One region of the Rhizobium sp. GW821-FHT14E12 genome, then DNA from elsewhere that is predicted to be linked to it. Evidence: predicted binding sites of a transcription regulator. Region 1 holds the regulator's gene; each other region holds the start of a gene.
What was found. Region 1 encodes PhoB, which activates phosphate uptake and scavenging genes when phosphate is short. Its sites were predicted from a motif close to TGTCATNNANCTGTCAT; they were not measured.

Region 1 (7,334 bases):
TGCCCGCCGGCGCGGTCACCCGCGCCGGCGTTTGCCGGGAAATAGGCCGGGGAATGGGCCAGGGATTGGGAATGAGTGTGTCACTGCTGCTGTCATGCCTGTCGATCATCGGCGCCTCCGCTTTCGTGCTGGGGCGGACGAGAGCGGCTGCGCTGTCGGGCGGCAGATCCTCGGTCCTGCATTCGCGGCTCGGTTATCACGGCGCTTATGTCGCCATCTGGGCGGTCTTGCCGGCGCTGGCGCTGATCTGCGCATGGCTCGTCATCAGCCCGCAGGTGATCGACGACGTCGTGCTCAAATCCTTTCCCGAGGAAGTGAAAACCTTGCCGGAGGCCGAGCTCAACCTCAGCTACGGTGTGGTGCGCAGCATCGCCCACGGCATGCGCCTGCTCGACAACCAGGAGCTCGCCGCCGTCGCCGCCGGTTCGGTCGATCTCCAGCTGGTGTTGGCGCAGAAGGGTGTGCCGCTCGCCGTCCGGCCGACCGGCTACATGGTCGATGCCGCCAACAAATACAACGGCATGCGCCATGTGAGCCGTGTCGTCATGTCGGCTGTGGCCATCATCCTCTCCGTTCTGTGCGCCATTTATGGACTGCGCGCCATCGCGCCGCGTTTTCGCGCCCGCAATCGGGTGGAGCAGGTCATTCTCGGCGGCCTGATCGTTGCCTCGTCGATTGCCGTGCTGACGACGCTCGGCATCGCGGCCTCGATGCTGTCGGAGGCGGCCCGTTTCTTCAACATGGTGCCCGCCGCCGAATTCTTCTTCGGCACAGTCTGGGATCCGCGCTTCACCGGCGCCGGCGCGCAAACGACGGGCACCTTCGGCCTCATCCCGCTATTGGCCGGAACACTCTACATCAGCCTAGTCGCCATGCTGGTCGCGGTTCCCGTCGGGCTGTTCGCCGCCATCTACATGGCCGAATATGCCTCGGCCCGCGTACGCTCCCTTGCCAAGCCGATGCTCGAAGTGCTGGCCGGTATTCCGACCATCGTCTATGGTTTCTTCGCGCTCGTGACCGTCGGACCTTTCCTGCGCGATATCTCCGCTGATATCAACGGCCTGCTGACGGGCAATTATGCGAGCTTCATCGAGGCGCAGAGCGTCCTGACCGCAGGCTTCGTCATGGGCGTCATGCTGATCCCCTACGTCTCCTCGCTCTCCGATGACATCATCATGGCGGTGCCGCGCTCGCTGCGCGACGGCTCGCTCGGCCTCGGTGCGACGCGATCGGAAACGGTCAAGCGCGTTCTCCTGCCGGCAGCCCTTCCGGGCATCGTCGGCGCGCTGCTGATGACGGCTTCGCGGGCACTCGGCGAGACGATGATCGTCGTTCTCGCGGCCGGCGTCGCCGCCCGCATGCAGTTCGACCCCTTCGAGCCGATGACGACGGTCACCGTGAAGATCGTTAACCAGTTGACCGGCGATCTCGAATTCACCTCGCCGCAGACATTGGTCGCCTTCGCGCTCGGCATCACGCTCTTCTGCCTGACACTCTGCCTCAATGTCTACGCACTCTACATCGTCCGCCGCTACAGGGAGCAATACGAATGAGCGATGTCGTATTCTCCGCAAAGCCGCCGATCCCGCGCGGGCTGACGCCCGGCGCACCGGCGCGGCGCGATATCGGCATCAAGCGCCGTTACGCCGCCGAGCGCCGGTTCCGTGCCTATGGCATCGCCGCCGTCACATTCGGCCTTGTCTTCCTCATCGCTCTGGTCTCGACCGTGGTGCGCCACGGCTATACCGCCTTCGTACAGACCTCGATCACCCTGCCGATCGAGTTTGCCGAGAAGGCGATCGATCCGGCCGGCAAGCGCGCCAGCGATCCGAAGGTGCTGGTCGCGGCCAACTATCCGCTTCTCGTCCGCGATGCCCTGGTGAAGGCGCTCGACATCGATCCCGCCAATCGCGTGCTCGTGCGTGAGGCAACGGCGATGGTCTCGGACAGTGCGCGGAGCGTGCTGCGCGACAAGGTCATGGCCGACCCCTCCATCATCGGGAAAACGGTGAAGATCACGCTGCTTGCCGGCGCCAATATCGATTCCGCCAACAAGGGGCAGATTGACCTGACGGCGAATGAGACGGACCGCAAGGTCTCCGACCGGCAGCTCGGCTGGATGAAGCAGCTTACCGCCAGCGGCGCGCTCCATAAGGCGTTCAACAGCGGCCTGTTCCTGTCCGGCAATTCCAGCCGTCCGGAAGCGGCCGGCCTCGGCGTCGCGCTGATCGGTTCGCTCTATCTGATGCTCACCGTGCTGGTGCTGGCACTGCCGGTCGGCGTCGCCGCCTCGATCTATCTCGAGGAATTCGCGCCGAAGAACCGGCTGACGGACCTGATCGAGGTCAATATCAACAATCTCGCCGCTGTGCCGTCGATCGTCTACGGTCTGCTCGGCCTCTCGGTCTTCATCAATGTCATGGGCCTGCCGCGCTCGGCTTCGCTGGTCGGCGGGCTGGTGCTGAGCCTGATGACGCTGCCGATGATCATCATCGCCACGCGCTCGGCGCTGCGCGCCGTGCCGCCGTCGATCCGCAGCGCAGCGCTTGGTCTCGGCGCCTCGCGCATGCAGGTGGTGTTCCACCATGTCCTTCCGCTCGCCATGCCGGGCATCCTGACCGGCACGATCCTCGGGCTGGCGCATGCGCTCGGCGAAACCGCGCCGCTGCTCTTGATCGGCATGGTCGCCTTCGTCGCCAATTATCCGACGTCGCCGCTCGATCCGGCGACCGCCCTGCCGGTGCAGATCTACATGTGGGCGAGCGAAGCCGAGCGTGCCTTTGTCGAGCGAACCTCCGGGGCCATTATCGTCCTGCTCTTCTTCCTTGTTGCGATGAACATCGGAGCCATCTTGCTGCGCCGTCGCTTCGAGCGGCGCTGGTAGAGGGAGAAGACGGAATGAACATGATGACGGAAGCCGCAGGCGAGAAGGCATTGGCCAGGAAGATGACGACGATCCCCTACAAGATGATCGGCCAGGACGTCTCGGTCTATTATGGTGACAAGCGCGCCCTGTTCGGTGTGGACCTGAACATCCGCGTCAATACGGTCACCGCGCTGATCGGCCCTTCCGGCTGCGGCAAATCCACCTTCTTGCGCTGCTTGAACCGGATGAACGACACGATCGATACCTGCCGCGTCACCGGCAAGATCACGCTCGACGATCAGGATATCTATGACAGCGCCATCGATGTCGTGGAGCTGCGTGCTCGCGTCGGCATGGTGTTCCAAAAGCCCAATCCCTTCCCGAAGTCGATCTACGAGAACGTCGCCTACGGCCCGCGTATCCATGGGCTGCATCGCTCCAAGGCCGATCTCGACCATATCGTCGAAACCAGCCTGCAGAAGGCCGGTCTCTGGGGCGAGGTGAAGGACCGGCTGCTGGAAGCCGGCACCAGCCTGTCGGGCGGCCAGCAGCAGCGCCTCTGCATCGCCCGCGCCGTCGCCGTCAGCCCGGAAGTCATTCTCATGGACGAGCCGTGCTCGGCGCTCGATCCCATCGCCACGGCCAAGGTCGAGGAACTGATTCACGAGCTGCGGGAAAACTTCACGATCGTCATCGTGACGCATTCCATGCAGCAGGCCGCCCGCGTCTCGCAACGCACCGCAATGTTTCACCTCGGCCATTTGGTCGAGGAGAACGATACCGATAAGATGTTCACCAATCCCGACGATTTCCGCACGCAGGATTACATCATGGGCCGTTTTGGTTGATGATATCCCGCGCGCGGCTCCCTTCACACGTTTCACCCTGAGGATAGAAAAATGGTCTCCACTCACATTCTCTCTGCCTATGACGAAGACCTGAAGTTCCTGACGCGCCGCATTGCGGAAATGGGCGGTCTGGCGGAGCAGATGGTCAGCGACAGCGTCCGCGCCCTGGTGCATGGCGATGCCGCCCTTGCACAGAAGGTCATTTCCGACGACGTCGTCCTCGACCACGCCGAACGCGAAGTCGGCGACAAGGCGATCGTCACCATCGCGCGTCGCCAGCCGATGGCGGCCGACCTGCGCGAAATCATGGGCTCCATTCGCATCGCCGCCGATCTGGAGCGCGTCGGCGACCTCGGCAAGAACACCGCCAAGCGCGTCATCGCCGTGCAGGGCCACGGTGTTCCGCGCCGCCTGGCGCGCGGCATCGAGCATCTTTCCGAACTGGCGCTCAGCCAGCTCAAGGAAGTGCTCGACGTCTACACGACCCGTTCGCCCGACAAGGCCGTCTCGATCCGTGAGCGCGACGAGGAAATCGATGCGATGTACACCTCGCTCTTCCGCGAGATGCTGACCTACATGATGGAAGATCCGCGCAACATCACCACCTGCACGCATCTTCTCTTCTGCGCCAAGAACATCGAGCGCATCGGCGACCATGCCACCAACATCGCCGAGACGATCTATTACATGGCGACCGGCAGCCAGCCGGAAGGCGAGCGCCCGAAAGACGATACCGCCAACACCGTCGGTGCGGTGACGGAATAACGAAGACGCCAAGAAAAGGAGACCAGAGACGCATGGTTCCGAGAGTTGCTGTTGTAGAAGACGAAGAAGCGCTCAGCGTTCTGCTGCGCTATAATCTTGAGGCTGAAGGCTTCGAGGTCGACACCATTCTGAGAGGCGACGAAGCCGAGCTTCGCCTCCAGGAGCGCATCCCCGATCTTCTGATCCTTGACTGGATGCTCCCCGGCGTGTCCGGTATCGAACTCTGCCGCCGGCTGCGCATGCGGCCGGAGACCGAGCGCCTGCCGATCATCATGCTCACCGCCCGCGGCGAGGAAAGCGAGCGCGTGCGCGGCCTTTCCACCGGCGCGGACGATTATGTCGTCAAGCCGTTCTCGACGCCGGAGCTGATGGCTCGCGTCAAGGCGATGCTGCGTCGCGCCCGTCCGGAGGTTCTCTCCACGGTGTTGCGCTGTGGCGACATCGAACTGGACCGCGAGACCCATCGCGTTCACCGCAAGAGCCGCGAAGTGCGGTTGGGGCCGACCGAATTCCGCCTGCTGGAATTCCTGATGGCTTCGCCGAGCCGCGTCTTCTCGCGGTCGCAGCTCCTCGACGGTGTCTGGGGACATGACATCTATGTCGACGAACGCACCGTCGACGTCCATGTCGGACGTCTGCGCAAGGCGCTGAACTTCTCCAATATGCAGGATGTCATCCGCACCGTTCGCGGCGCGGGTTATTCCATGGAAGCCTGAGCGGGAAACCGGTCAGTCATCCAACATAGCGGCGGAAACAGAAAACGGGCCTTTCGGCCCGTTTCTTTCATTTCGGCTATGGGGCATCTCAACCGCGGGGTTGAGCCGCCGGCCGGCGCCGTTCATGCACCGGCTGGTAGGCCATGCGCTGATGGTAGCCGCAATAGGGCGATGCATCCGGGCTGTCGTTGCCGCAGAAATGGAAGTCATCCTTCAGCGGATCGCCGACCGGCCACTTGCAGGTGCGCTCGGTGAGTTCCGTCAGGCCGAGGCGGCGCGAAATCGGAACAACCACATTGGCGGCCGGACGATATTCGATCTCATTGACCGTATCGATCTCGACTTCTTCCTTGAGCATCGTCGCGCCCTGCTGACGGGTAACCGTGCGGGTTGCAACGCGCGAGGCGTAGTTCGGTGCGCGCGGCGCCGAGGTGTTGCGCTTCTGCGCTCGGGCGGCCGTCGCCGTGCCGCCGGCCTTCGCTCGGCCCGGCAGGCTCAAGCGATGCACCTTGCCGATGACGGCGTTACGACTGACACCACCAAGCTGCGCCGCGATCTGGCTCGCGCTCAAACCCTCGGACCACAGCTTCTTCAGCTTCTCGACGCGTTCGTCTGTCCAATTCATGCCCTGTCTCCGCTGTCGCGTTTCCGATGGCAGAATCCTTCACCATTGCCTCGCATTAGGGCGAGGCGCGAAACGCTTAAAAATTGTGGTGACTAGTTCCGCCGCATGCAGTCTAGTAATTGGGGTTTAACCTAGTGTGAGGCTGACTCCGTGACAAGACACGCATGATTCCTGGGGAATCGATTTCGGGGTTTTCCCCAACTTGCTTGTCCAAGCGTGGCATTTTTGCAATATTAGCAGTTGAAGACATACCTCTCGTCGAGAGGCGCTCTGCCGCGCCTGCTAAATCGCCTGTTTTGTTGACATTGCGGTGCAAAACATCAATAGTGCCTCAGCCGCCGCAAGGCGGCATTTTTGATTTTTCCGGGCCCGTTTCACTTGAAGGAAACGATTGGCCCTAAAAGTTGTGATCGAGGAGATACGGGCCATGGCTGAAACCGCGCCGCTTTATGACACCTATATGCGTGCTCCGCTGCGGTTTGAGCGAGGAGAGGGCGTATGGCTGTTCACGGAGACAGGCGAGCGCTATCTCGATTTCGCCGCCGGTGTTGCGGTGAATTCGCTTGGCCATGCACATCCCCATCTGGTTGCGGAACTGAAGGCGCAGGCCGATAAGGTCTGGCACCTGTCGAACCTCTATGAGGTGCCGGGCCAGGAGAAGTTGTCGAAGCGCCTGACGGAAGCCACCTTTGCCGACAAGGTGTTCTTCACCAATTCCGGTGCCGAGGCGCTGGAATGCGCGATCAAGACGGCGCGGCGCTACCAGTTCTCCAAGGGCCATCCCGAGAAATTCCATATCATCACCTTCGAAGGTGCCTTCCACGGCCGCACGATCGCGACGATCGCCGCCGGCGGACAGGAGAAGTATCTCGAAGGTTTCGGCCCGAAGGCACCGGGCTTCGACCAGGTGCCCTTCGGCGATCTCGACGCCGTGCGTGCCGCTGTCACCGATGCGACGGCCGGGATTCTCATTGAGCCCGTGCAGGGCGAGGGCGGCATCCGCCCCGCGACCAACGAGTTCCTGCGCGGCCTGCGCCAGATCTGCGACGAGCATGGCCTTCTTCTGATCCTTGACGAGGTCCAGTGCGGCGTCGGCCGTACCGGCAAGCTCTTTGCCCATGAATGGTCCGGCGTCACGCCCGACATCATGGCCGTGGCCAAGGGTATCGGCGGCGGTTTCCCGCTCGGTGCCTGCCTTGCGACGGCGGAAGCCGCTTCGGGCATGAAGGCCGGCACGCATGGCTCGACCTATGGCGGCAATCCGCTCGCCATGGCAGTCGGCAATGCCGTGCTCGATATCGTGCTGGCTGATGGCTTCCTGCAGCATGTGCGCGACATCGCACTGGTCTTCCGCCAGGGCCTGGCTTCGCTTCAGGATCGTTTCCCCGATATCATCGAGGATGTCCGCGGCGAGGGCCTGATGCTCGGCATCAAGGCTGCCATTCCGCAGGCGGAGCTGTTGCAGGCAATCCGCGCCGAGCATCTTTTGGGCGTGCCGGCCGGCGACAACGTCA
Region 2 (7,334 bases), on a different contig from region 1:
GTTTGTCGTGGCGGTCGTCATCGCCGTCGGCAAGATCGCGATCTCCTTCCTGTCGGCATTTGCGATCGTCTTCTTTCGCTTTCCGCTGCGCATGGTCTTCTTCTGGATGATCTTCGTGACGCTGATGTTGCCGGTCGAGGTCCGCATCCTGCCGACCTACAAGGTCATCGTCGATCTCGGCATGATCGACACCTATGCCGGCCTGACCCTGCCGCTGATGGCATCGGCAACGGCCACCTTCCTGTTCCGGCAATTCTTCCTGACTGTGCCGGGCGAGTTGCTGGAGGCGGCGCGCATCGACAATGCCGGGCCCTTCCGCTTCATGCGCGATATCCTGCTGCCGCTGTCGAAGACCAATATCGCCGCCCTGTTCGTGATCCTCTTCATCTATGGCTGGACGCAGTATCTGTGGCCGCTGCTCGTCACCAACGACGCGAAGATGTCGACGATCATCATCGGGCTAAGAAAAATGGTGGATTTCGCCGATGCGGCGACGCCGTGGAATTTCGTGATGGTGACGGCGATCCTGGCGATCATTCCGCCCATCGTCGTCGTGGTGCTGATGCAGCGCTGGTTCGTCAAAGGTCTTGTGGAGACGGAGAAATAATGGCTGGGATCACCCTCAAGGATGTCCGCAAAACCTATGGCGGCGGCATAGACGTCATCAAGGGCGTGTCGCTCGATATTGCCGACGGCGAACTCGTCGTGCTGGTTGGGCCTTCCGGCTGCGGCAAGTCCACGCTGCTCCGCATGATTGCCGGCCTGGAAAGCATCACATCGGGCACGGTGTCGATCAATGATCGCGTGGTCAACGAGCTGGAACCGTCGGACCGCGATATCGCCATGGTCTTCCAGAACTACGCGCTCTATCCGCATATGACGGTGCGCCAGAACCTCGCCTATGGGCTGAAGAACCGCAACATGCCGAAGGACGAGATCGAGCGGCGGATTGCCAAGACCGCCCGCTCGCTGGAGATCGAGCAATTCCTGGAGCGCAAACCGCGCCAATTGTCCGGCGGGCAGCGCCAGCGCGTTGCGATGGGCCGCGCCATCGTGCGCGAGCCGGCAGCCTTCCTGTTCGACGAGCCGCTCTCCAATCTCGACGCCAAGCTGCGCGTGCAGATGCGCGTCGAAATCAAGCGGCTGCAGCGATCGCTCGCAACCACCAGCGTCTATGTCACGCATGACCAGATGGAGGCGATGACGCTGGCTGACCGGCTGGTGGTACTGAATGGTGGCCGCATCGAGCAGGTCGGCACGCCCATCGAACTCTATGAGCGTCCGGCCACGACCTTCGTTGCGACCTTCATCGGCTCGCCGTCGATGAACCTGCTGAAGATTACCGAGAAAAGCGGCCTTGCGCTTTCGGCGAGCGCCGGCCCCGTCAGCAGCGACGCGACCATCGGCATCCGGCCCGAAGACCTTCATCTTGCCGAAGCCGGAAACGCCGCCGCCTTAAGCGCGAGGGTGCGTGTCCTGGCGGTCGAACTGGTCGGCGCTGAAAGCTATGTCTATGGCGTCCTTCAAGACGATCAGGACATCGTCTTTCGCGTTTCCGGGCGGTCCCAGATCGCGATCGATGCCGAGCTTGTGGTTGCCGCTTCCGCCAACGCCCTGCATTTCTTCGACGGCGAGGGAAACAGGATAGAACACGCGTAAACGGTTCAAACCTTGGGATGACGCTGCTGGGGAGCGTCGTTTCGCAGGCGTATCGGCTTTTCATGTCACGCTCCGTCATTTATGACGGATTTATGACAACGCATGTTTGGAGCGCCGAAAGTGAACTGGTTTCGTAAATTGATGCCGCGAGAAGATCGCTTTTTTGATCTCTTCGAGCGGCATTCCCGCACCATCGTCGGCGCGGCCGAAGCTTTGAACGAATTGCTGGCCGGCAACGATACGGAGCAGCATTGCCAGCGTATCGTCGCGCTTGAGAACGAGGCCGATGAGATTGCCCGCGAAGTGCTGCTCGCCGTGCGGCGCAGCTTCATTACGCCCTTCGATCGGGGTGATATCAAGGACCTGATCATGTCGATGGATGACGCCATCGACATGATGCACAAGACGGTCAAGACCATCCGGTTGTTCGAACAGACCAGTTTCGATCCCAGAATGCAGGAAATGGGCGCAGCTATCGTCCAGGCCGCCAAGCTGGTCGCCGAGGCAATCCCGCTGCTCGATCGCATGAGCGCCAACTCGGCCCGCCTCAGCGTGCTCACCGAAGAGGTGGTGAAAGTCGAGGGCCGTTCCGACGAGCTGCATGAGCAGGGGCTTAAGGATCTCTTCCGCCGTTATGGCGGGTCGAACCCCATGGCCTATATCATCGGCAGCGAGATCTATGGCGAACTTGAGAAGGTGGTCGACCGCTTCGAGGATGTCGCCAACGAGATCAGCGGCATCGTGATCGAGAACGTCTGATGGAGGCCACCCTCGCCCTTCCGCTGCTGGCGGGCCTGATTGCCGTCGCGCTGTTCTTCGATTTTCTCAACGGGCTGCACGATGCGGCCAATTCGATCGCCACCATCGTCTCCACCCGTGTCCTGCGGCCGCAATATGCCGTGATGTGGGCGGCCTTCTTCAATTTCATCGCCTTCCTGTTCTTCGGCCTGCACGTGGCCGAGACCCTCGGCACCGGCATCATCGATCCGGGCATCGTGACACCGCAGGTCATCTTCGCCGCGCTGATGGGCGCCATTGTCTGGAATATCGTCACCTGGATATTCGGCATCCCGTCGAGCTCGTCGCACGCGCTGGTCGGCGGGCTGGTCGGGGCGGGCCTAGCAAAGGTCGGCACAAGCGCGATCGTGTGGTCGGGCCTGCTGAAGACGGCCGGCGCCATCGTGCTCTCTCCGCTGATAGGCTTCCTCCTCGCGCTTCTCCTCGTCTTGTGCGTGACCTGGATCTTCGTCCGGCAGACACCGTTTGCCGTCGACAGCACATTCCGTGTGCTGCAATTCATCTCGGCGTCGCTCTATTCGCTCGGCCATGGCGGCAACGATGCCCAGAAGACGATGGGGATCATCGCCGTGCTGCTCTATTCCCAGGGCTATGGCGGCGGGGAATTCCATGTGCCTCTCTGGGTGGTGCTGTCCTGCCAGTCGGCCATGGCGCTCGGAACCTTGTTCGGCGGCTGGCGGATCGTGCATACGATGGGCTCGAAGATCACCAAACTCAATCCGATGCAGGGCTTCTGCGCGGAGACCGGCGGCGCGATCACATTGTTTGCGGCGACATGGCTCGGCATTCCGGTCTCGACGACCCACACGATCACTGGCGCCATTATCGGCGTCGGCGCTTCCCGGCGGCTTTCCGCGGTGCGCTGGGGGCTCGCCGGCAACATCGTCATCGCATGGGTGGTGACACTGCCCGCCGCCGCTGCGATTTCCGCGCTGGTCTATTGGGTCATGAACTGGGTGGGCTGAACGCCCACCCAAAGGCTCGTTGCCTTTCCCGTGACAGCGGCTCTCTCGGCAGCACACACCAATCGCAGCCGTAGACCTTTAATCTACTTTCGCCGTTCCCTCGCGCTCATCTCGGATGTTTGTTTCAGCACCAGCCCCGAGACCGGTGCTTTTTTCGGCAATACAGGCAACTCCCAGCCTGCCCGCGTCCAATATGAACAATTAATACGCACTCCAAGAGCGCGCTCAAAACTTATGCGAATTTTCCAAGGGAGCCGCTTGACAGGTCGGGCTTGGGAGGCTCTTAATGCGACCATTGATGCAAACATATACCAGTATATCGGTTGACCATCGGAGCGTCGTTCGCCTCGGCCGACACGCAAAAAGCTCCGATCCGTTGAATATGCACCGCCCCTTCTGACAGCCGCAGCCCGGCTTTCGGAGCGATGCCGCAATGCAAAGTAACGTCCGCAAGCCAAACGAAAATCCATAAGGGGAACTTCATGCGACGCCTGCTTTCCATGTCCCTAGCCCTGATCCTCACCGCAAGCGCGGCTCACGCCGCGCCGGTCGAGGGCGGCAAGATCAATCTCATCGTTCAGCCGGAGCCGCCGGGGCTGATGATCGGCATCGTCTCGAACGGTCCAAGCGGACTTGTCGGCGGTGAAATCTATGAAAGTCTGCTGCGCTACGACGACAAACTGCGGCCAATGCCGTCATTGGCGAAATCTTGGGAAATCTCATCCGACGGACTGACCTACACCTTCCACCTGCAGGACAATGTGAAATTCCATGACGGGCAGCCGATGACATCAGCGGACGTGCTGTTTTCTGTGAAGGACTTCCTGCCCAAAACGCTTGCGAAGCATCGAAATACGATGGCCCGCGTGGAAAGCGTAACTGCGCCGGATGACAAGACGGTCGTCTTCAAGCTCAAGCAGCCCTTCGAGCCGTTCATCCGCGCCATGGATTACGGCGCAATGCCCATCATTCCAAAACATATCTATGCGGGCACGGACTACATGACCAATCCGGCCAACGAAAAGCCGATCGGGACCGGGCCGTTCAAATTCGTTGAATGGAAAAAAGGCAGCTACATCAAGCTGGAGAAGAACAAGGACTATTACATCAAGGGCAAGCCCTATCTTGACGAAGTCTACTACCACATCATCCCGGACGCTGCGTCCAGATCGGTTGCCTACGAGACAGGAAAGGTCGATGTCCTGCCCGGCGGATCGGTGGAGAATTTCGACGTCCCCAGGGTGTCCGCCCTTCCCAATACCTGCGTGACACAGAAAGGCTGGGAGTTTTACTCACCTCTTTCGTGGTTGTGGCTGAACAACCGCACCGCCCCCATGGACAATCCGAAATTCCGTCAAGCGATCATGTATGCGCTCGACCGGGGGTTCGCGCGCGATGCCCTGTGGAATGGAATGGGCAAGGTTGCGACCGGTCCCTTTTCGTCCGGATTGCCCTTCTATGCGCAAGGTGGCCCGGAATACCCCTATGATCCCGACAAGTCCAAGGCACTGCTGAAAGAGATCGGCTACACCGGCAAACCGCTTCGGCTTCTCCCCTTGCCATATGGCGAAACCTGGCAGCGTTGGGCCGAGGCCGTGAAGCAGAACCTTGCGGATGTCGGCATCCCGGTCGAAATCGAGGCCACGGACGTGGCGGGTTGGAACCAGAAGGTCAGCAACTGGGATTACGACCTGGCATTTACCTACCTTTACCAGAATGGCGACCCGGCGGTTGGCGTCGAGCGCAATTACAAGTCGGCGCAGATCGCCAAGGGTTCCCCCTGGAACAATGTCGAAGGCTACAGCAACGCGGATGTGGACAAGCTTCTCGAGCAAGCGGCCTTTGCGTTCCCGGCGGAGAAGCGAAAGGTCCTCTACGATCAGGTGCAGGCGAAACTGCAGGAAGACGTGCCCGTGGCCTGGCTTCTCGAACTCAGCTTTCCGACGATCTACAACTGCAAATTCAAGGATCTGATCACCACCGGCATGGGTTTGAACGATTCCCTTCGTGACACCTACATCGAGCAGTGAACTGCTGCGCGAGATATGTCTCGCGCAGCTCTCCCGCAACGCATGGAAACCCTAACCAGGGGGCTGTTATGGTGCGCTTCGTGACAGGACGATTGCTAAAGGCTGCTGTCATCCTGATCTGCATAACAATTCTGAACTTCCTCCTCATTCATGCCGCTCCTGGCGATCCCGCGGCGGTCATGGCGGGAGAGGCCGGCGATACCGACGCCACCTTCCTGCAACAATTGCGGGAGCGTTTCGGACTTGACCAGCCGCTCTATGTACAGCTCTGGATCTATGTCTCATCCGTCATACGGCTCGATCTTGGCTATTCCTACCGCCAGCAGCTCCCGGTCATCCAGCTGATCGCGGACCGCCTTCCGGCGACGCTTCTTCTCTCGCTTACCGCCTTCGTCATTTCGCTCGGCCTCGGCATCCTCGCCGGAGCTGTCGCCTCGGCTCGACAGGGGCGCTGGTCGGATACGATCATCTCGCTGGTGGCACTTATCTTCTATGCGACGCCGCTCTTTTGGTTGGCGCTGATGGCGGTGCTTTTGTTTTCCGTGCAGCTCGGCTGGCTGCCGGGCTTCGGTTACGAGACAGTCGGCGCCGATTACACAGGTCTTACTCGCTCCTTCGATATTCTTTATCACCTCATCTTGCCTGCCTTGACGCTCGGGCTGTTTTTTATGGCCGTCTATGCACGGATGACGCGCGCCTCGATGCTGGAAGTGAGCCGCATGGATTTCGTCAAGACCGCCAAGGCCAAGGGACTGCGCCCCGCCGTCATCCAGCGCCGCCATGTCCTGCGCAACGCCATCCTCCCGGTCGTGACACTGGCCGGCCTCCAGGCCGGGCAACTTGTGGGCGGCGCGGTGTTGATCGAAACGGTCTTCGCCTGGCCGGGCATCGGTCGGCTGATGTTCGATGCGCTATCGCAGCGCGACTATAACCTGCTCCTCGGCGTCTTCATCGTCTCCGCCGCCATGGTGCTTCTCTTCAATCTGATTACCGATGTGCTCTATCGCATCGTGGATCCGCGTATCCGGGTGACGTCATGAAGGATTTCTGGAAACGCTTCTCCCGCAACAAGGGCGCCGTCATTGGTCTCCTTATTCTGTTTGCTGTTATCGCCCTTTCAATTGTCGCTCCATTTCTCTACCCAAAATCGCCCTGGGCCATGGTGCAACGGCCGTTCCTGGCGCCCTTCACCATGGATCGGTTCCCGTTGGGAACCGATCCAATGGGCCGCGATCTCGCCTCCGGCCTCGCCCACGGCGCGCAGGTCTCGCTGCTCGTCGGCTTCGTCTCGACGGTGGTGTCGCTGGTAATCGGCATACCGATCGGCGCGATCGCCGGCTATTTCGGCGGTTGGGTGGACGATTGTCTGATGCGCTTCACCGAATTCTTCCAGAGCGTGCCGAGCTTCGCGCTCGCCGTCGTACTGGTCGCCATCTTCCAGCCGTCCATCGCATCGATCGTGGTGGCGATCGCCGTGGTGTCATGGCCACCGGTCGCCCGGCTGCTGCGTGGCGAGGTGATGTCGCTGCGCTCACGGGAATTCGTCGAGGCGGCGGTACTGTCCGGACAGACGCACGCGACCATCATCTGGCGGCAAATCCTGCCCAACACATTATCTCCGATCATCGTGCTTGCCTCGATGATGGTGGCGGCCGCCATCCTCATCGAGAGCTCGCTCTCCTTCCTCGGGCTTGGTGACCGCAACGTCATGTCCTGGGGCTATATTATCGGTGCGGGCCGCACCGTGATCCGGCAGGCCTGGTGGGTCAGCTTCTTTCCGGGCCTTGCTATCCTGCTCACCGTGCTCGCCCTCAACCTTGTTGGCGAGGGGCTGAACGATGCCCTCAATCCGCGCCTCGCGCGCCGTGGAAAGTGAGGGAAC
Region 3 (7,334 bases), on a different contig from region 1:
GCAAGCGCCAGCGCAACGATCATCGACAGCAATGCGGTCGCGACGCTGAAGACCACCGTCACCTGCAAGGAGTGTAGATAGGTCTCGTCGGACAGCACGGCGCGGAAATTGGCGAGCCCCACGAAGCCGCTCTTCAGCCCGAAGGGATCCTCGCGCTGCATCGACTGATAAAGCGCCTGGCTCGCCGGCCAGAAAAAGAAGACCACCGTCAGGATGATCTGCGGAGCGACGAGAAGATAGGGAAGGATCTTGTTGGGAAAGACGACGCGCTGCACGGCGATCTCCTAGCACAGGGAAATTGCCCGCAGCCTCAGTGGCTGCGGGCTGGACCGCATCAATGCGTCAATTGCCGATGGCCTGCTGGATGGCGGCGTTGCCGCGCTGGACGGCCTTGTCGAGCGCGGTCTTTGCGTCTTCCTTACCGGCCAGCATCGCCTCGAACTCCTCGTTCATGATGTCGCGCACCTGCGGCAGGTTGACGAGGCGCACGCCCTTGGAGTTGGCGGTCGGTGCTTTGCCGAGCATCTGCAGGATCGGCGTTTCGCGACCGGGGTTCTTCTCGTAGAAGCCGGACTTCTTCGTTTCCTCATAGGCCGCCATCGTCACCGGCAGGTAGCCGGAGACCTGATGCAGCCGTGACTGGATCTTGGTCTGAGAGAGGAAGTGGAAGAATTCGGCGATGCCCTTGTATTCGGTATCGCTCTTGCCCCCGAAGACCCAAAGGCTGGCGCCGCCGGGAATTGTATTCTGCGGCCGGCCTTCGCCGTCGTAATAAGGGAGCTGTCCGATGCCGTAATTCATGCCGCTCTTGACGATGTCGCCGAGACCGCCGGAAGATTCCGTCAGGATGCCGCATTCTCCGGAGGTGAAGAGCTGCTTGGCTTCCGAGGTGCGACCGCCGTAGCGGAATGTGCCGTCCTTGGCGAGATCGGTGATTGCCTGGAAATGCTTCTCGAAGAGCGGTGTGTTGAATTCGAGTTTGACGTCGGTGCCGCCAAGGCCGTTTTCATTGCTGCCATAGGCGACATTGTTCCAGGCGGCAAAGTTCTCGGTCTGGATCCAGGTGAGCCAGGTGGAGGTGAAGCCGCAGGCCGATGCACCGCTCGACTTGATCTTCTTGGCGGCGTCGAACACCTCCGGCCAGGTCTTCGGCGGGCTTTCGGGGTCAAGCCCGGCCTTCTTGAAGGTGTCCTTGTTATAATAAAGGATCGGTGAGGAGGAATTATAGGGGAACGACAGCATCGTCCCGTCGGGCCTGGAATAATAGGAGACGATACCAGGCAAATACAGCGACTTGTCGAAGGTATAGCCGCCCTTCTTCAACACATCTGCTGCCGGCATGATCGCGCCTTCGGCCCCCATCATCACGCCGCTGCCGGCATCGAAGACCTGGAGGATTGCCGGAGCCTGCTTGGCTCGGAACGCGGCGATGCCGGCATTCAGCGCTTCCGGATAGGTGCCCTTGAAGACCGGGACGATCTTGTAGTCCTTCTGGCTCTCGTTGAATTCCTTGGCCAGTTGTTCGACGACCTCGTTATTGGCGCCCGACATGGCGTGCCACCATTGCAGCTCGGTCAGTGCAAATGCGTTCGATGTCACGGAAAACGAGGCGGCGATCGCCGCAGCTGAAGCGCAGATAAAACGTATGGACATGTTTCCTCCCAAGTTTCCCAACAGGCGCAGACCGCACCCAGCCCTATTTCCGGCGAGGATCCTCCTCGATCCCCATACCGGACATTCCGTTCGAAAGCCGCTGTTTGCAACGGATTCCTCGCGGCAAGAACGATTGCCCCTTCGTCATTTCTTCGCTCTTTTTGGAAAGAGGCAATGACGACTGAATCATCCGAAGCATCTATTTATGCTGAGAAATGAGAATATACGACAGTTTTGTGACAGTGCGGCTTGTAAAGATTCCGCCTGTGGGAATCTCACTCGCCGTTGCGCAAGTTTCCTTCGGTTGAACCTTGGAGGCGGTGCCGGCCTGCTTCCTGGTTTCCATCGGTCAGCGGTCGACGCCAAAGCTCCGCGAGAATGACACCGCTCATGGTTAGGGCTCCGCCGAGGATGAGGCTGGCCGTGAGTTGCTCGGATAGCAGCGGGATCGCCAGGATGGCGGTCACGACGGGTACGAAGTTGAAGAACAGCGATGCCCGCGCCGGGCCGATGTGATCGATCCCGTGCATCCAGAGCAAGGGTGCCGCAATGGAAGCTGCGGCGCCGGCATAGGCGATCAGCGGCAGGCTGGCCGCGCTGATGCCTAGCCTGGGGGATAGGAGATAGATCGGCAGCAGCGAGATGGCGGCGGCACATGCCTGAAGATAAAGCGATTGCAGCAAGGGCAGGCCGTTCGGCCAGCGCTTGAGAAGCACGGTGTAGAGGGCATAACAGACCGTTGCCGCCAGCATGATCGCGTCGCCGATATTGGGGCCTTGGGTGAGGAGGGTCTCGATCTGCCCATGCGAGGCGACGACCGCAACGCCCAGGAGTGAGACGATTCCGCCGGCAAGTGCGCCGTAGGTCATCCGGTGGCCGAGCAGGCCAATGGCGAGAACGAGAGACAACAGAGGCATCAGCGACTGGATGATGCCGAGATGCATGGCCGATGTGTATCGGGCGGCAATGTAGGAGAGATAGGGCAGTGCCGCGCCGCCGAGAAAGCCCATGATCAGCAGGCGCCAGCCATGGGTGGTGAGCACCGCGCGGTTCATCCAGACCTGCCGGGCGACAAACGGTGTCAGGATCAGAATTGCCACAACCCACCTGTAGAAAGCGATTTCCGCCGGCGAGATAACACCGGCCGATGCCTTGGTGACGATGGCGTTGCCGCCCCAGATCAGCGCCGTGATGAGGAGAAGGATGTAGCTCATCCGCCTTGTCCATTTGGTTCAAGGCCAGCGTAGATCGCGTCGCCTTCTCAGTATATACTTCGATTACGACAAAGGATAATGCGAGACTGACAGATGCCGACCATCGCCGTGCCGCCGCCTTTGGAAGATCTGCCTTCGGATGTCTATTTCCGAGCGGAGGATTTTGGTCCCGACACCTATATGGCGCCGCACGCGCATGTTTTCGGTCAGTTGAGCTTCGTTTCCTACGGCTCGATGAATATCGATGTGGAGGGCAAGCGCTTTCTGTCGCCGCCGCACTATGCCGTCTGGATCCCACCGCGCTGGAAACACAGCGCCTATAATGAGACGGCGACGGCCTATCGCTCGGTTTATATTTCTACCCCTTGTTCCAAGCGTTTTTCCGATCGGCCCTGCGCGCTGGAACTGAGCCCGATCTTGCGAGCGATACTCGTTGATTTTGCCGAGCGTGATATCCATGTGCCGGAGACCGGTCGCGATCGGCGGCTGGCCGAGGTCTTGCTCGATCAAATCGAGATCGCGCCACCGCACGACGCCTATCTGCCGCATGCCGCTTCGGCTGAAATCCAGTCGATCCTGGATGCGCTCCAGGCCGATCCGGCAAGCGACCTGCCGCTCGCGGCCTGGGCGGGGCGGTTCCATATGACGGTACGCACGCTGGAGCGGCGTTGCCAGCGCGAACTCGGCATCTCGCTGGGCGAATGGCGGCAGCGGATGCGCTTCCTGCGCGCTGTCGAGTGGCTCGACATGGGCCGCACCATACAGGCAATCGCCTTCGACCTTGGCTACAGTACGCCCTCGGCCTTCATCGCCATGTTTAAACGCCTGTCCGGCAAGACTCCGGAGCAATACCGGTTTGGTCGATAGGCAAAGTTTTCCTTATGCTTCGCATAATCGCCAAAAGCTTCATTCATGATCTGCCGTTCTCCATGATGCGGCATCGTTAAGACAACGGCTTGTTGAGAAGAGATTGAGCAATGAAAAGCGAGCAGACCTTGGAAGATCGAGACATACCCATTGAGCGGGATCGGCCCGTCATTCGCGATGCCAGCGATGGGGATATGGAGGCCATACGCGACATCTATACGCATCATGTTCTCTATGGGCTGGCGACGTTCGAGGAGGTGCCGCCGTCGGTTGACGAGCTTCGGTCGCGCCGGGCATCCGTGTTCGCCATGGGGCTGCCCTACCTCGTTGCCGAATTGAATGGCGAGATCGTCGGTTACAGCTACGCGACCGCCTATCGACCTCGCCCCGCCTATCGTTTCTCGATCGAGGATTCGGTCTATGTCGCGGATGGTCTCGGCGGCCGGGGTGTCGGCAGCGCGCTTCTCCGGGAGCTCATTGCCCGCTGCGAGAAGGGACCATGGCGGCAGATGCTGGCCGTCATCGGCAATAGCGGCAATGCCGGCTCGATCGCGCTGCATCGCCGCATGGGGTTCCAGCCCATCGGGACGTTCAAATCCGCCGGCTTCAAGCTCGGGCGGTGGGTCGATACGGTGCTGATGCAGCGGGCCTTGGGTGAGGGCGATGAAACGGCGCCGGAGCAAGCCGGACCGGAAGCGGACCGGTGATTTCCGGCAGAACGATCCTGTGCCTTGCGCTGTCGCAGCTCGTCGCCTGGGGCGTCACTTATTATCTGATCGGCGTATTCGACAAGTTGATGGCTGCCGATCTCGGCTGGTCAAGTGAGATCATCCATGGCGGATTTGCGATAGGCCTGTTGGCGATGGGCGTGGTCTCGCCGCTTGCCGGGCGCTCGATCGATCGTCTGGGTGGACGAAAGGTGATGATCGCCGGGGCGGTGCTGACCGCGATCGGATGTTTCGCGCTCGCCATTTGCGAGACGCTGATGGGGTATTACGCTGCCTGGATCTGTCTCGGCATCGCCATGCGGCTCACCCTTTATGATGCGGCATTTGCGGCGCTCGCACGGATCGGCGGCCTCAAGGCCCGGCGCCCCATGTCCCAGATCACCCTGTTGGGCGGCCTTGCCTCCGCCACCTTCTGGCCTGTCGGTCATTTCCTTGCCATCACGTTCGGTTGGCGCGGCGCCGTTGCTGTCTATGGCGGCCTCGCTCTTTTGACAATCCCGCTCTATCTGGCGATCCCCGAAGGGCGGACGGAAGCCTCGTCCGAGACCGCCGCGCATTCTCCGCCGCTCGCAACCGATCCTCGGGAGGTCCTCATCTTCGGCGGGCTCTACGCATTGCTGACCGGCCCTGCCAACTTCCTGAACGCCGGTATGTCTGCTCATATGATCGGTATCCTGACCGGTCTTGGTCTTGCTGCGTCGGCAGCCGTCTGGATCGCCGCCTCGCGCGGCATCGGGCAATCTGTCGCACGCCTCTGCGAGGTACTTTTCGGCCGCGAGATCGATCCGCTCACGCTTACGCTGCTGGCATCCCTGATGCTTCCGGTGGCCTTTGTTGCGGGTCTATTTGCCGGCACTTCGATGGCGGCGGCCATCGTCTTTGCAGCTCTCTACGGCATCGGCAACGGATTGCTGACGATCACACGCGGCACGCTGCCGCTCGTCCTGTTCGATCCCCGCAGCTACGGCTCGGTGGTGGGGAACCTGGTCGCCCCGAGCTTCGTTCTCTCCGCCACGGCGCCGGTGATCTATGCATTCGTCATCGATGAGTTCGGACAAGCCGGTGCGCTCTACATGTCGGCCGGCATTTCGATAGTCGCGCTGATCGCGGCCGCAGTCCTGCACCTACTGGGCAGGCGGCGTCTCGTTCTCCCCATCTAGGCGATTGATCAAATTCCCCCGAAAGCCAGCCGAAAATAGGGTCAGATTTAGCCAGTCAAACTGTCGCTTTCGCCATTCGATAAAAACTGATGGTTGCAGACTACTCTTCCTTAACTAGGTCACTTCACTCGATATTGGGATTTTCATGGCATAACCGTTTCAAAGAAGAGGGCGCTATGAAAGAGTTTCCAGTTTCATCGAAAATTATTAAATCCGTCGCTTTCCACCCCGAGGACGGACGTCTTTATATTCGCTTCAAGAACGGCGAGGAGCGTCTGTTTGCCGGCGTTCCGGAAAAGGCCGCTATCGCCATGGTCAAGGCGGCTTCGCCCGGCCAGCATTATATTGAACATATCCGCACCCGCTTCGAGCGCGTCGCCTAATACCCGATGCTGGCTGGACCTTGCTTCGTGGCAGGTCAAGCCACTGTGACCGGAGGCCGGATGGCGGCCCTCGGTGGATAGATGAGCGGCGTAAGATTGAAACGGTATTTTTCGAACGTCGCGTCAAAAGAACCAGAATGCCTTTAGTCCACTAATTTTATAGACAATATTCTAAGCACGGGATTGCCGATGCGTTGCAAGTTTGCACGCTGGCAGGGCCGGTCAATTTTGATCGTTTCCAATATCGGGGCTTAGAATATGAGACGTACAGTCTTTGGAGTTTCGTTAAGAAGCAGCGTCCGCGCGGTCGTTGCTTTTTCTTTCCTTTCTCTGGCCAGTCCCCATGCCTGGGCGGCGTCCGAGGGCGCCAAGCCCATCGATGGTGGCATCCTCAAGGTTGGCTTGGGGACGGATACAGCCATCATCGATCCGTCGATTACCGGCAGTTCGATTACCGCCGTCATTACCCGCAACATCGTCGACTCGCTGGTCGGCCAGGCCGAGGACAACAGCTTTGCGCCCTGGTTGGCAGAACGCTGGGAAATCAACGGTGACAACACGGTCTATACATTTCATCTGCGGCCGGGCGTGACCTTCAGCGATGGCACGCCGCTCGATGCGGCGGCGGTGAAGTATAATTTCGATCGCATCCTCGATCCGAAGACGACCTCGAGCTACGCAAAGTCGTTGCTCGGTCCGGTCGACAAGATCGAGGCGCCGAACGCAAATACCGTAGTGATCAGCTATCGTCAGTCTTTCGCGCCGCTGCTGCAGGGACTTAGCCTGCCTTATCTGGGGATCCAGTCCCCGACCTATCTGCAAAAGGCGACCAGCACGACCAATACCGTTGTCGGCTCCGGGGCCTTTGTCCTTGATAGTTTCGTGAAGGGCAGCGGCAGCAAGCTGAGCCGGCGCGCCGATTACAATTGGGGACCCGGCTACGCCACCCACAAGGGGCCGGCTCATTTCAATGAGATCGATTTCAAATACCTGCCGGAAGCCTCCGTTCGCCTCGGCGCTCTGGCGAGCGGGCAGGTGGACGCCATCGATGCCGTTCCGCCCGCCAACTTCCGCTCGGTGCAGAGCAATGGCAAATTGCAGGTTGTGACGAAGGAGAACCCGGGCGTTACCAGTGCCTTTCTCCTGAATATCTCGAAGGGTCCTTTCCAGGACGTCAAGGTTCGCCAGGCGTTCCAGAGCGCGGTGAATGTCGCTGCGGCCGTGAAGGCGGCCTACTTCGGCACGTTGAAGCCGGCCGACAATATCCTCGGGCCTTCGACGCTCTATTACGAACCCCGCCTTGGCGGCAAATGGGGCTTCGATCTTGCG
Region 4 (7,334 bases), on a different contig from region 1:
CGGCTCGAAGGTCTTGACGACTTGAGCAGCGAAATCCTGAAGCGGCTGATAGACCTCGGCTGGAACGAGCGCGAAGAACTGGCCGAGCTGGCCAAGCACGAGCTCGGGTATGGCGAAGGCTGGCGTGCGCGCGGCAAAATCGGCGGCCACGTCGAGAAGGTCGCGTTCGGTGACCGAATTTGCCAGCTCGAAGGGCGCCTTCAGCGTGGCGTGAAAGCCGTAGCGGCGCGGGTCGGCGGTAACCTCGGCATGGTTCTCGGGTACGGCGCCGATCGCTTTGTCGGAAAAGATTTCGTTCGAAAAGGCATCGCGGCCAAGCCAGCGGGCGGCAAGCGCCGTCAAGGGATCGGCTTTCGGCGGCGTAAAATAGAGAGCGTAGCGCAAGGCTATATTCCTTGGAAAAATCGGCTGCGCGAGACACTGTTGGGTGATTTGCGCCAAACCGCAAGAGAGGCAAGACGGTATCGAATCGAATCCGGCTAAACCCGGCACGCCCAATCTTATCCTGCCCGGGCTTCCGCTAAAGGATTCCCGTGACAAAATGATGATGCGATACGGTTTTTTGTTGTCTTTTTTATCTGTTTTGCGTGCCCATCAGGCGTGTCCGCAGCGCGCTGGAGGCAGCGTCGAACAGGAAGACGACGATCAGGATCAGCAGCACCATATAGGCGACGTTTTCCCAGTTGGCATTGGTGCGCATGGCTTCCCACAGCTTCAGGCCGATGCCGCCGGCGCCGACCGCGCCGATGATGGTGGCGCCGCGCACGTTGGATTCCCATTGATAGAGTGTCTGGCTGACGATGACGGGAACGATCTGCGGCATGATGCCGTAGCGATGTACGAGGATGGTCGACGAACCGGTGGACTTCACGCCCTCGCGCGGCTTGTTGTCGATATTCTCGAGACCCTCGGAGTAGAGCTTGCCGAGCGTGCCGGTCTCGGTGAGGAAAATCGCGCCGCTGCCGGCGAGCGGTCCGGGGCCGAAGGCGCGGGTCAGGAACAGCGCCCAGATCAGCATGTCGACCGAGCGCAGGAAGTCGAAGAAGCGCTTCAGCACCTGATTGAGCAGCCGGTTCGGCGTGATATTGCGCGCCGCCAGGAAGGCCAGCGGAAAGGCGGCGACAGAACCGAGCAGCGTGCCGAGGAAGGCCATGACGATGGTCTGGAACAGCTTGGACCAGACATCGCCATGCTGCCAGGCGGCATTGTTCCAGACATTGTCGAAGGCCAATGAAAGGTTGGATTCAGCGGGATCGAGCCGCGGTCCGGAGACGATCAAATTGATGACTTCGCCCGCCGGCTTGTCGAAGAAGGGCGAATGCGTGTCGAAGACGAAATTCGCCCAGCCGATGAAGCGCTTGCGGATCTTCACGCGGTCGGTGGAGATGCTGACATTGCCGGCAAAACCCATATCCACGAGGATATTGTCGTCATAGACCGTCATCCAGGCGGGGACCGGCTCCGAGCCGATCAACTTCGGCACGTCGCCGGTGATGTCGATCGGGATGGTGACGCCATGGGCGGTGAGGATCGCCTGTGTCTTGGTGATCGTGACGGTACGGCTCGTGCCGCTGACCGAGACTGTCAGGCTGCCGTCGGGGTTGTTTGTCACCCAGTCCGGGTGCGGATTATCGCCCAGCGGCGAAAAGCGCGGATATTTGATGCTGATCGTGTCGCCGGAAATGCGGAATTCCGGCTGCACGTCATAACTGACCCATTCGCTCAGATAGATGCCGACGCGCTCCCAATGGGCCTCAGTAATGACTTTCGGCAGATCGAAGAACCAGACGGCGTAGAAGCCATAGAGGATCACACCGATGAAGACCATCAGGGCGCCGAAGCGCTGGCGGAAGGATCGATGCAGGATCTCCGGGTAGCGTGCTTCGATATCCTGCATGCGGCTGGCGTCGATAACGGACATGGGCGACCTCAATGCTGCAGAAGGAAGGCATGCTCGCCGACGAGACGGCGACGGAGCCATGCGGAAAACTGATCGACGGCGATGATGGTGATGAAGAGCAGCAGCACCAGTGCCACCGTCTTGGCGCCGAAGCCGCGCGAGATCGACAGCTTCAGCTCCTCGCCGATGCCGCCGCCGCCGACGGCGCCGATGATGGTCGAGGCGCGGACGTTGATTTCCAGGCGCAGCAGCGCATAGGACATGAAATTCGGCATTACCTGCGGCAGGGCGCCGAAGCGGACGCGCTCCGTCCAGCTGGCGCCGACCGCTTTCATGCCCTCGTCCGGCTTCATGTCGATGTTTTCGACGACTTCGTAGAAGAGCTTGCCGAGCGCGCCGATCGTGTGCAGGCCGACCGCGATGATGGCGGCGATCGGGCCGATCGACAGGATCGCCGAAAACAGCCCGGCGATGACGATCTCGGGGAAGGCGCGCAGGAATTCCATGACGCGCTTCGTCACCAGGCGCACCGGATTGGACGGCGACATGTTGCGGGCGGCAAAGAAGCTGAGCGGCAGGGCGACGACGAAGCCGATGATGGTGGAGACCAGCGCCACGTTGATCGTGATGATCATCAGCTCGAAATATTCGGGAATGTAGAAATCGCCCCAGACATAGACGCGGCCGAGCGGGAAATTGAACTCCTCGCCGCCGACGCCGTTTGCGCCGTTCGGGCTCGCAAGATCGAAGAGCGCGCGATAGACGTCGGCCCAATCCTTGGGGATCAGCCAGCTCAGGAAGTCAAAGAGATGCGGCAGGCGGTCGAAGAAGTGGCCGGCATTGCTCTCGTCGGCGAAGCGGACGGAGCTGACGAAGGCGATGATCAGGATCGCGAGGCCGAGCCCGGTATAGAGACGGCGTCGGGCCACCATGCGGCTCCAGGCGTCGCCGATCTCCTTGGCGCTATGAGGGGCGCTCTGCATCTGTGGCTGGGCATCGGCAATCGTCATGAAAAATACCGCCTTGAAAAATAGCAAAGAGGCGGCCGTTGCCGGCCGCCTCGCTGTCAGGACGAAGATCAGCCGCCGATGGCAGCTTTGCGAACTTCGATAACGGCGTTGTAGAAGTCCGGCTTGACCTTGACGTAGCCCTTGAAGTCGCCGCCTTCGATGGCGTTGAAGCACTTGGCGTCGGCGGTCGGGAGCTTCAGGAAGAAGTCGGTCAGCTTGGTCTGCCATTCGGCGCCGAGCGCGTTGCGAACGACGAGCGGGCCGTTCGGGATCAGCGGCGAACGCCAGACTTCGACGAGCTTGTTCGGGTCGACGGCGCCCTTGTCGACTTCCTTGCGGAAGGTGCCGGAGGTGTAGCCGTCTTTGAAGTCGCCGAGGCCCGAGGAATCGTCCACGGCAACGTCGACCTTGCCGTCATAGGCGGCGAGCAGGTTGTTTTCGTGACCGCCATTGAACTGGGTCGAGGCGAAGAACTTGTCGTTCGGCATGCCGGTGTCCTTCGGGATCTGCGTCAGCGGAACAAGATAGCCCGAGGTGGAGTCCGGATCGGCATAGCCGAGCTTCTTGCCCTTGGCATCCTTGATGGTCTTGATGCCGGAGGACTTCAGAGCGAGACCGATCGAGTAATAGCCGGTCGAGCCGTCTGCCTGTTGCGTGGTCAGGATCGGGGTGACGGCCTTCGGGTCCTTGATGGCGACGGCTGCATAGCCGGAAGCACCGAGTTCGGCGAAGTCGAGCGTGCCGCCGAGCAGGCCCTGGATAACGCCGTCATAGTCGGCGGCCGGGAACAGCGATACCTTCTCGAAGCCGAATTCCTTCTTCAGGTGGTCGGAGAGGCAGGCATAGTTGCGCAGGCGGTCGGCTTCGTTTTCGCCACCGAGAATACCGACGCGGAATTCCTTGAGGTTCTGAGCGGCAGCGCCGCCAGCAAGCGCGAGAAGCGCCGTGGCTGCAAGAAGGGTCTTCTTCAACATGGGTTCGTCTCCTGGTTAACCGGTGTGTCCCCGGATGTCTTCGGTCTGAAAGAAATGCGCCCTTGACGCGGGCTTTCGATCGCGGCCGGCTCCCCCTCAGGGACCGGCCAGTGCCAGCGGTTGCGGGCCGGCGGATGCATGTGCCGCGGCTTGCGCGGCCGGATCGGGAATGTTGATGGCGGTCGACGTCATCGTCTCGTCGACACCGGCGCCGTCCCTGTCGGTGCCGTAGATTTCCTTGACGGCGGCGGCCGTCAGGTCAGAGGGCTTGCCGTCGAAGACGACGCGGCCGGCGGCCATGCCGACGATGCGTTCGCAATAGTTGCGGGCCGTATCCAGTGTGTGCAGGTTGGTGATGACGGTGATGCCTTCGCGCTCGTTGATATCGCGCAGCGCATCCATGACGATTTTGGCGTTGAGGGGGTCGAGCGAGGCGATCGGCTCGTCGGCGAGCATCATCTTCGGCTGCTGCATCAGGGCGCGGCAGATGGCGACGCGCTGCTGCTGGCCGCCCGACAGCGTGCCGGCCATCTGCAATGCGGTCTGCTCGATGCCGAGGCGTTCCAGCGCCGCGATCGCCTCGATACGCTCCTCGCGGGTGAAGACGGACAGGAGACTCATCACGGTCGAGCGCTGGTTGAGGCGGCCAAGCATGACGTTGGTGAGCACGTCGAGGCGCGGGACCAGGTTGAACTGCTGAAAGATCATGGCGCAATCGCGCTGCCAGCTGCGCAGCGCCCGGCCGCTCAGCTTGGACACTTCGGTGCCGGCGAAATGGATCGAACCGGAGGTCGGATCGGCGAGGCGGTTGATCATGCGCAGCAGCGTGGACTTGCCGGCGCCCGAGCGGCCGATGACGCCGACCATCTGTCCTTGCGGAATGTCCAGCGTCACGGAATCGACAGCAAGCTTGTTTCCGAACCGGCGCGAGACATTCTTGAGCTCGAACATGAAGCTTTCCCTTTCGCCGCTGCTTTGGATCGCAGCAAGCATTGACGTCGCGCGACTAACTATGAACAGGCGCAGGTGCCTTGCCTCGAAACCGAATTTCGAGCGGCTGTGCGCCAAGTATAGGCAACGCATTAGTCCCGCTTCATGAAGCTCCAATGTCAGATTTGTGTAAGTGTTGTTACAATCCCCCGCTATTGGTGCAGTGGGATGATTCAGTCGGGCCGCATTAGTTGCTGTCGGCGTCAAATAAACCCGTCGGCAGACCGTCCATACTGCGGACGTTCTTTTCCCGCCGGTATTCCTCGATACCATCAGGCCCCTTGGCCTTGGCCCACTGATCGAGGCTCGGCCTTTCGCCTTCATAGGAAAAGAGCGGCACGCCGAAGCCGCAGGAGGTCTGGACGAGGTCGATATCCAGCCAGACGATCTGGCGCGCGCCGAGCGGTTCTTCGCCGGCATAGTGTGTATGCAGCAGCTCCCGATATTCAGCCGATGTCCTGTGAATGATCCGGCCGCGCCCATAGAGGCGCAAAATCATCGGCGGCCCCGCGACGGCGCAGAACATGATGGTCAGCCGCCCGTCGGCCTTCATATGCGCCGAGGTCTCGTTGCCGCTGCCGGTGCGGTCGAGATAGATGGCGGTATTGGGTGAGATGATGCGCAGGCACAGCGTCTCGCGGGGCGAAACGTTAACGCGGGATTCCGCGGTCGCCGACGCCGTGAAGAAGATATGCTGCCGGGCAATGAAGTCGCGCAGCCGGTCATCGATGCTTTCGAACTGCTTTGCCATGACGGCGTCTCCCTCGACTATCTGGTCTCAAAGGGTCGCCAGACGCTAGATCCTCAGTCGGCCGGCGCAAGCCCCATATCGGCGAAAAACGTCCTCATGCGCCGTAGCGGATCAAAAAATCCTCGGCGGAAAGGGCGCGGAAATCCGTCAGCGCCGTGCGCAAGGTGGCGTGATCCCAGTCCCACCAGGACAGCTTGTCCATGCGGGCACCAACCTCGGCGGTGAAGCGCTCGCGGATGAGCTTTGCCGGCACGCCGCCGACGATCGTATAGGGCGCGACATCCTTGGAAACGACGGCGCCGGCGCCGATGACAGCACCATTGCCGACCGTGACGCCCGGCAGGATGGTAGCACCGTGTCCGATCCAGACGTCATGCCCGATCACGACGCGGTTCTCGCGCCGCCAGGTAAAGAAGTCGGTTTCCATATCGGCATCCGGCCAATAATCGGCGGCGCGATAGGTGAAGTGATGCAGCGTCGCCCGCCATGTCGGATGGTTGGTGGCATTGATGCGGACGCTGGCCGCGATGTTGACGAACTTGCCGATCGTCGCGCACCAGACGGCGCCGTCCTGCATGATATAGGAGTAGTCGCCGATCTCGACCTCGTCGATGCGGCAACGGTCGGAGACCTCGGTATAGCGGCCGAACGTCGAGTTCTTGACGGTTGCGGTCGGGCTGATGAAGGGCGTTTCGCCCAGTTGGCGGCTCATGCGGCGGACTTTCTGGGCGAGAAACGGGAGACGTCGAGAATCCGGCTACCGACCGCTTCGCGCACCTCCTCGTCGTGGAAGATGCCGAGCAGGGCAACGCCGGCCTTTTTCTTCTCCTCGATCATCGAGACCACGACGGCGCGGTTCCGGGCGTCGAGAGAGGCGGTCGGTTCGTCGAGCAGGAGAATGGCGTGGTCGGTGATGAAGCCGCGGGCAATATTGACGCGTTGCTGCTCGCCGCCCGAGAAGGTGGCGGGCGGCAGCTGCCAGAGCTCTTGCGGCAGATTGAGCTGGGCGAGCAGGGCACCGGCCCTTTGCCGAGCATCAGCCAGCGCCACGCCGCGCGCCAGAAGCGGCTCGGCAACGACGTCGATGGCGGCCACGCGCGGCACGGTGCGCAAGAACTGGCTGACATAGCCCATGGTATGGCGGCGAACCTCGAGCACGGTGCGCGGATCGGCGGTGGCGAGATCGGTGATCCTGTCCTTGTGCGCCACCAGGATCTGGCCGGCGTCGACGGCGTAGTTGCCATAGATCATCTTCAAGAGCGAGCTCTTGCCGATGCCGGAGGGGCCGCCGAGCACGACGCATTCGCCGGCTGCGACCGAGAAGGAGACATCGGCGACGACAGGCAGGCGAATGCCGTCGCGCAGATGCATGGTGAAACTTTTGAAGACTTCGGAAACGACGAGGGGGGTTGCCATGGTTTTTCCTCAGACCTGCAGGATCGAAGAGACGAGCAGTTGCGTATAGGGTTCGCGCGGATCGTCGAGCACGCGGTCGGTCAGACCATGCTCGATGACGTAGCCGTCCTTCATCACCATCATGCGATGCGACAGCAGGCGGGCGACGGCGAGGTCGTGGGTGACGATGATCGCCGACAGGCCGAGATCGTTGACGAGGCCGCGCACAAGGTCGAGCAGGCGTGCCTGCACCGAAACGTCGAGGCCGCCGGTCGGCTCGTCCATGAATACCAGGCGCGGGCCGGTCACCAGGT

Region 2: AC1RO0_RS11330 (DUF47 family protein) is a predicted target of PhoB. The motif match lies at 1,741-1,757, and genes of this name have one in related genera.
Region 3: ugpB (sn-glycerol-3-phosphate ABC transporter substrate-binding protein UgpB) is a predicted target of PhoB. The motif match lies at 1,879-1,895, and genes of this name have one in related genera.
Region 4: phnC (phosphonate ABC transporter ATP-binding protein) is a predicted target of PhoB. The motif match lies at 4,980-4,996, and genes of this name have one in related genera.

Annotation. Positions count from the first base shown of each region.
Region 1 is NZ_JBXAPH010000006.1:221,505-228,838, reverse strand. It holds gene pstC (phosphate ABC transporter permease subunit PstC) at 72-1,553, shown strand; gene pstA (phosphate ABC transporter permease PstA) at 1,550-2,884, shown strand; gene pstB (phosphate ABC transporter ATP-binding protein PstB) at 2,899-3,714, shown strand; gene phoU (phosphate signaling complex protein PhoU) at 3,766-4,479, shown strand; gene phoB (phosphate regulon transcriptional regulator PhoB) at 4,512-5,195, shown strand; gene AC1RO0_RS22095 (GcrA family cell cycle regulator) at 5,284-5,820, opposite strand; gene AC1RO0_RS22090 (aspartate aminotransferase family protein) at 6,248-7,334, shown strand, end outside.
Region 2 is NZ_JBXAPH010000002.1:689,313-696,646, forward strand. It holds gene ugpE (sn-glycerol-3-phosphate ABC transporter permease UgpE) at 1-607, shown strand, start outside; gene AC1RO0_RS11325 (sn-glycerol-3-phosphate import ATP-binding protein UgpC) at 607-1,659, shown strand; gene AC1RO0_RS11330 (DUF47 family protein) at 1,762-2,418, shown strand; gene AC1RO0_RS11335 (inorganic phosphate transporter) at 2,418-3,422, shown strand; gene AC1RO0_RS11340 (ABC transporter substrate-binding protein) at 3,905-5,452, shown strand; gene AC1RO0_RS11345 (ABC transporter permease) at 5,521-6,492, shown strand; gene AC1RO0_RS11350 (ABC transporter permease) at 6,489-7,328, shown strand.
Region 3 is NZ_JBXAPH010000002.1:681,121-688,454, reverse strand. It holds gene ugpA (sn-glycerol-3-phosphate ABC transporter permease UgpA) at 1-275, opposite strand, end outside; gene ugpB (sn-glycerol-3-phosphate ABC transporter substrate-binding protein UgpB) at 343-1,653, opposite strand; gene AC1RO0_RS11305 (DMT family transporter) at 1,929-2,867, opposite strand; gene AC1RO0_RS11300 (AraC family transcriptional regulator) at 2,961-3,734, shown strand; gene AC1RO0_RS11295 (GNAT family N-acetyltransferase) at 3,845-4,441, shown strand; gene AC1RO0_RS11290 (MFS transporter) at 4,438-5,622, shown strand; gene AC1RO0_RS11285 (KTSC domain-containing protein) at 5,799-6,005, shown strand; gene AC1RO0_RS11280 (ABC transporter substrate-binding protein) at 6,264-7,334, shown strand, end outside.
Region 4 is NZ_JBXAPH010000008.1:243,863-251,196, reverse strand. It holds gene AC1RO0_RS25305 (DUF1045 domain-containing protein) at 1-384, opposite strand, end outside; gene phnE (phosphonate ABC transporter, permease protein PhnE) at 575-1,921, opposite strand; gene phnE (phosphonate ABC transporter, permease protein PhnE) at 1,930-2,910, opposite strand; gene phnD (phosphonate ABC transporter substrate-binding protein) at 2,979-3,884, opposite strand; gene phnC (phosphonate ABC transporter ATP-binding protein) at 3,981-4,835, opposite strand; gene AC1RO0_RS25280 (pyridoxamine 5'-phosphate oxidase family protein) at 5,062-5,625, opposite strand; gene AC1RO0_RS25275 (DapH/DapD/GlmU-related protein) at 5,720-6,337, opposite strand; gene phnL (phosphonate C-P lyase system protein PhnL) at 6,334-7,041, opposite strand; gene phnK (phosphonate C-P lyase system protein PhnK) at 7,051-7,334, opposite strand, start outside.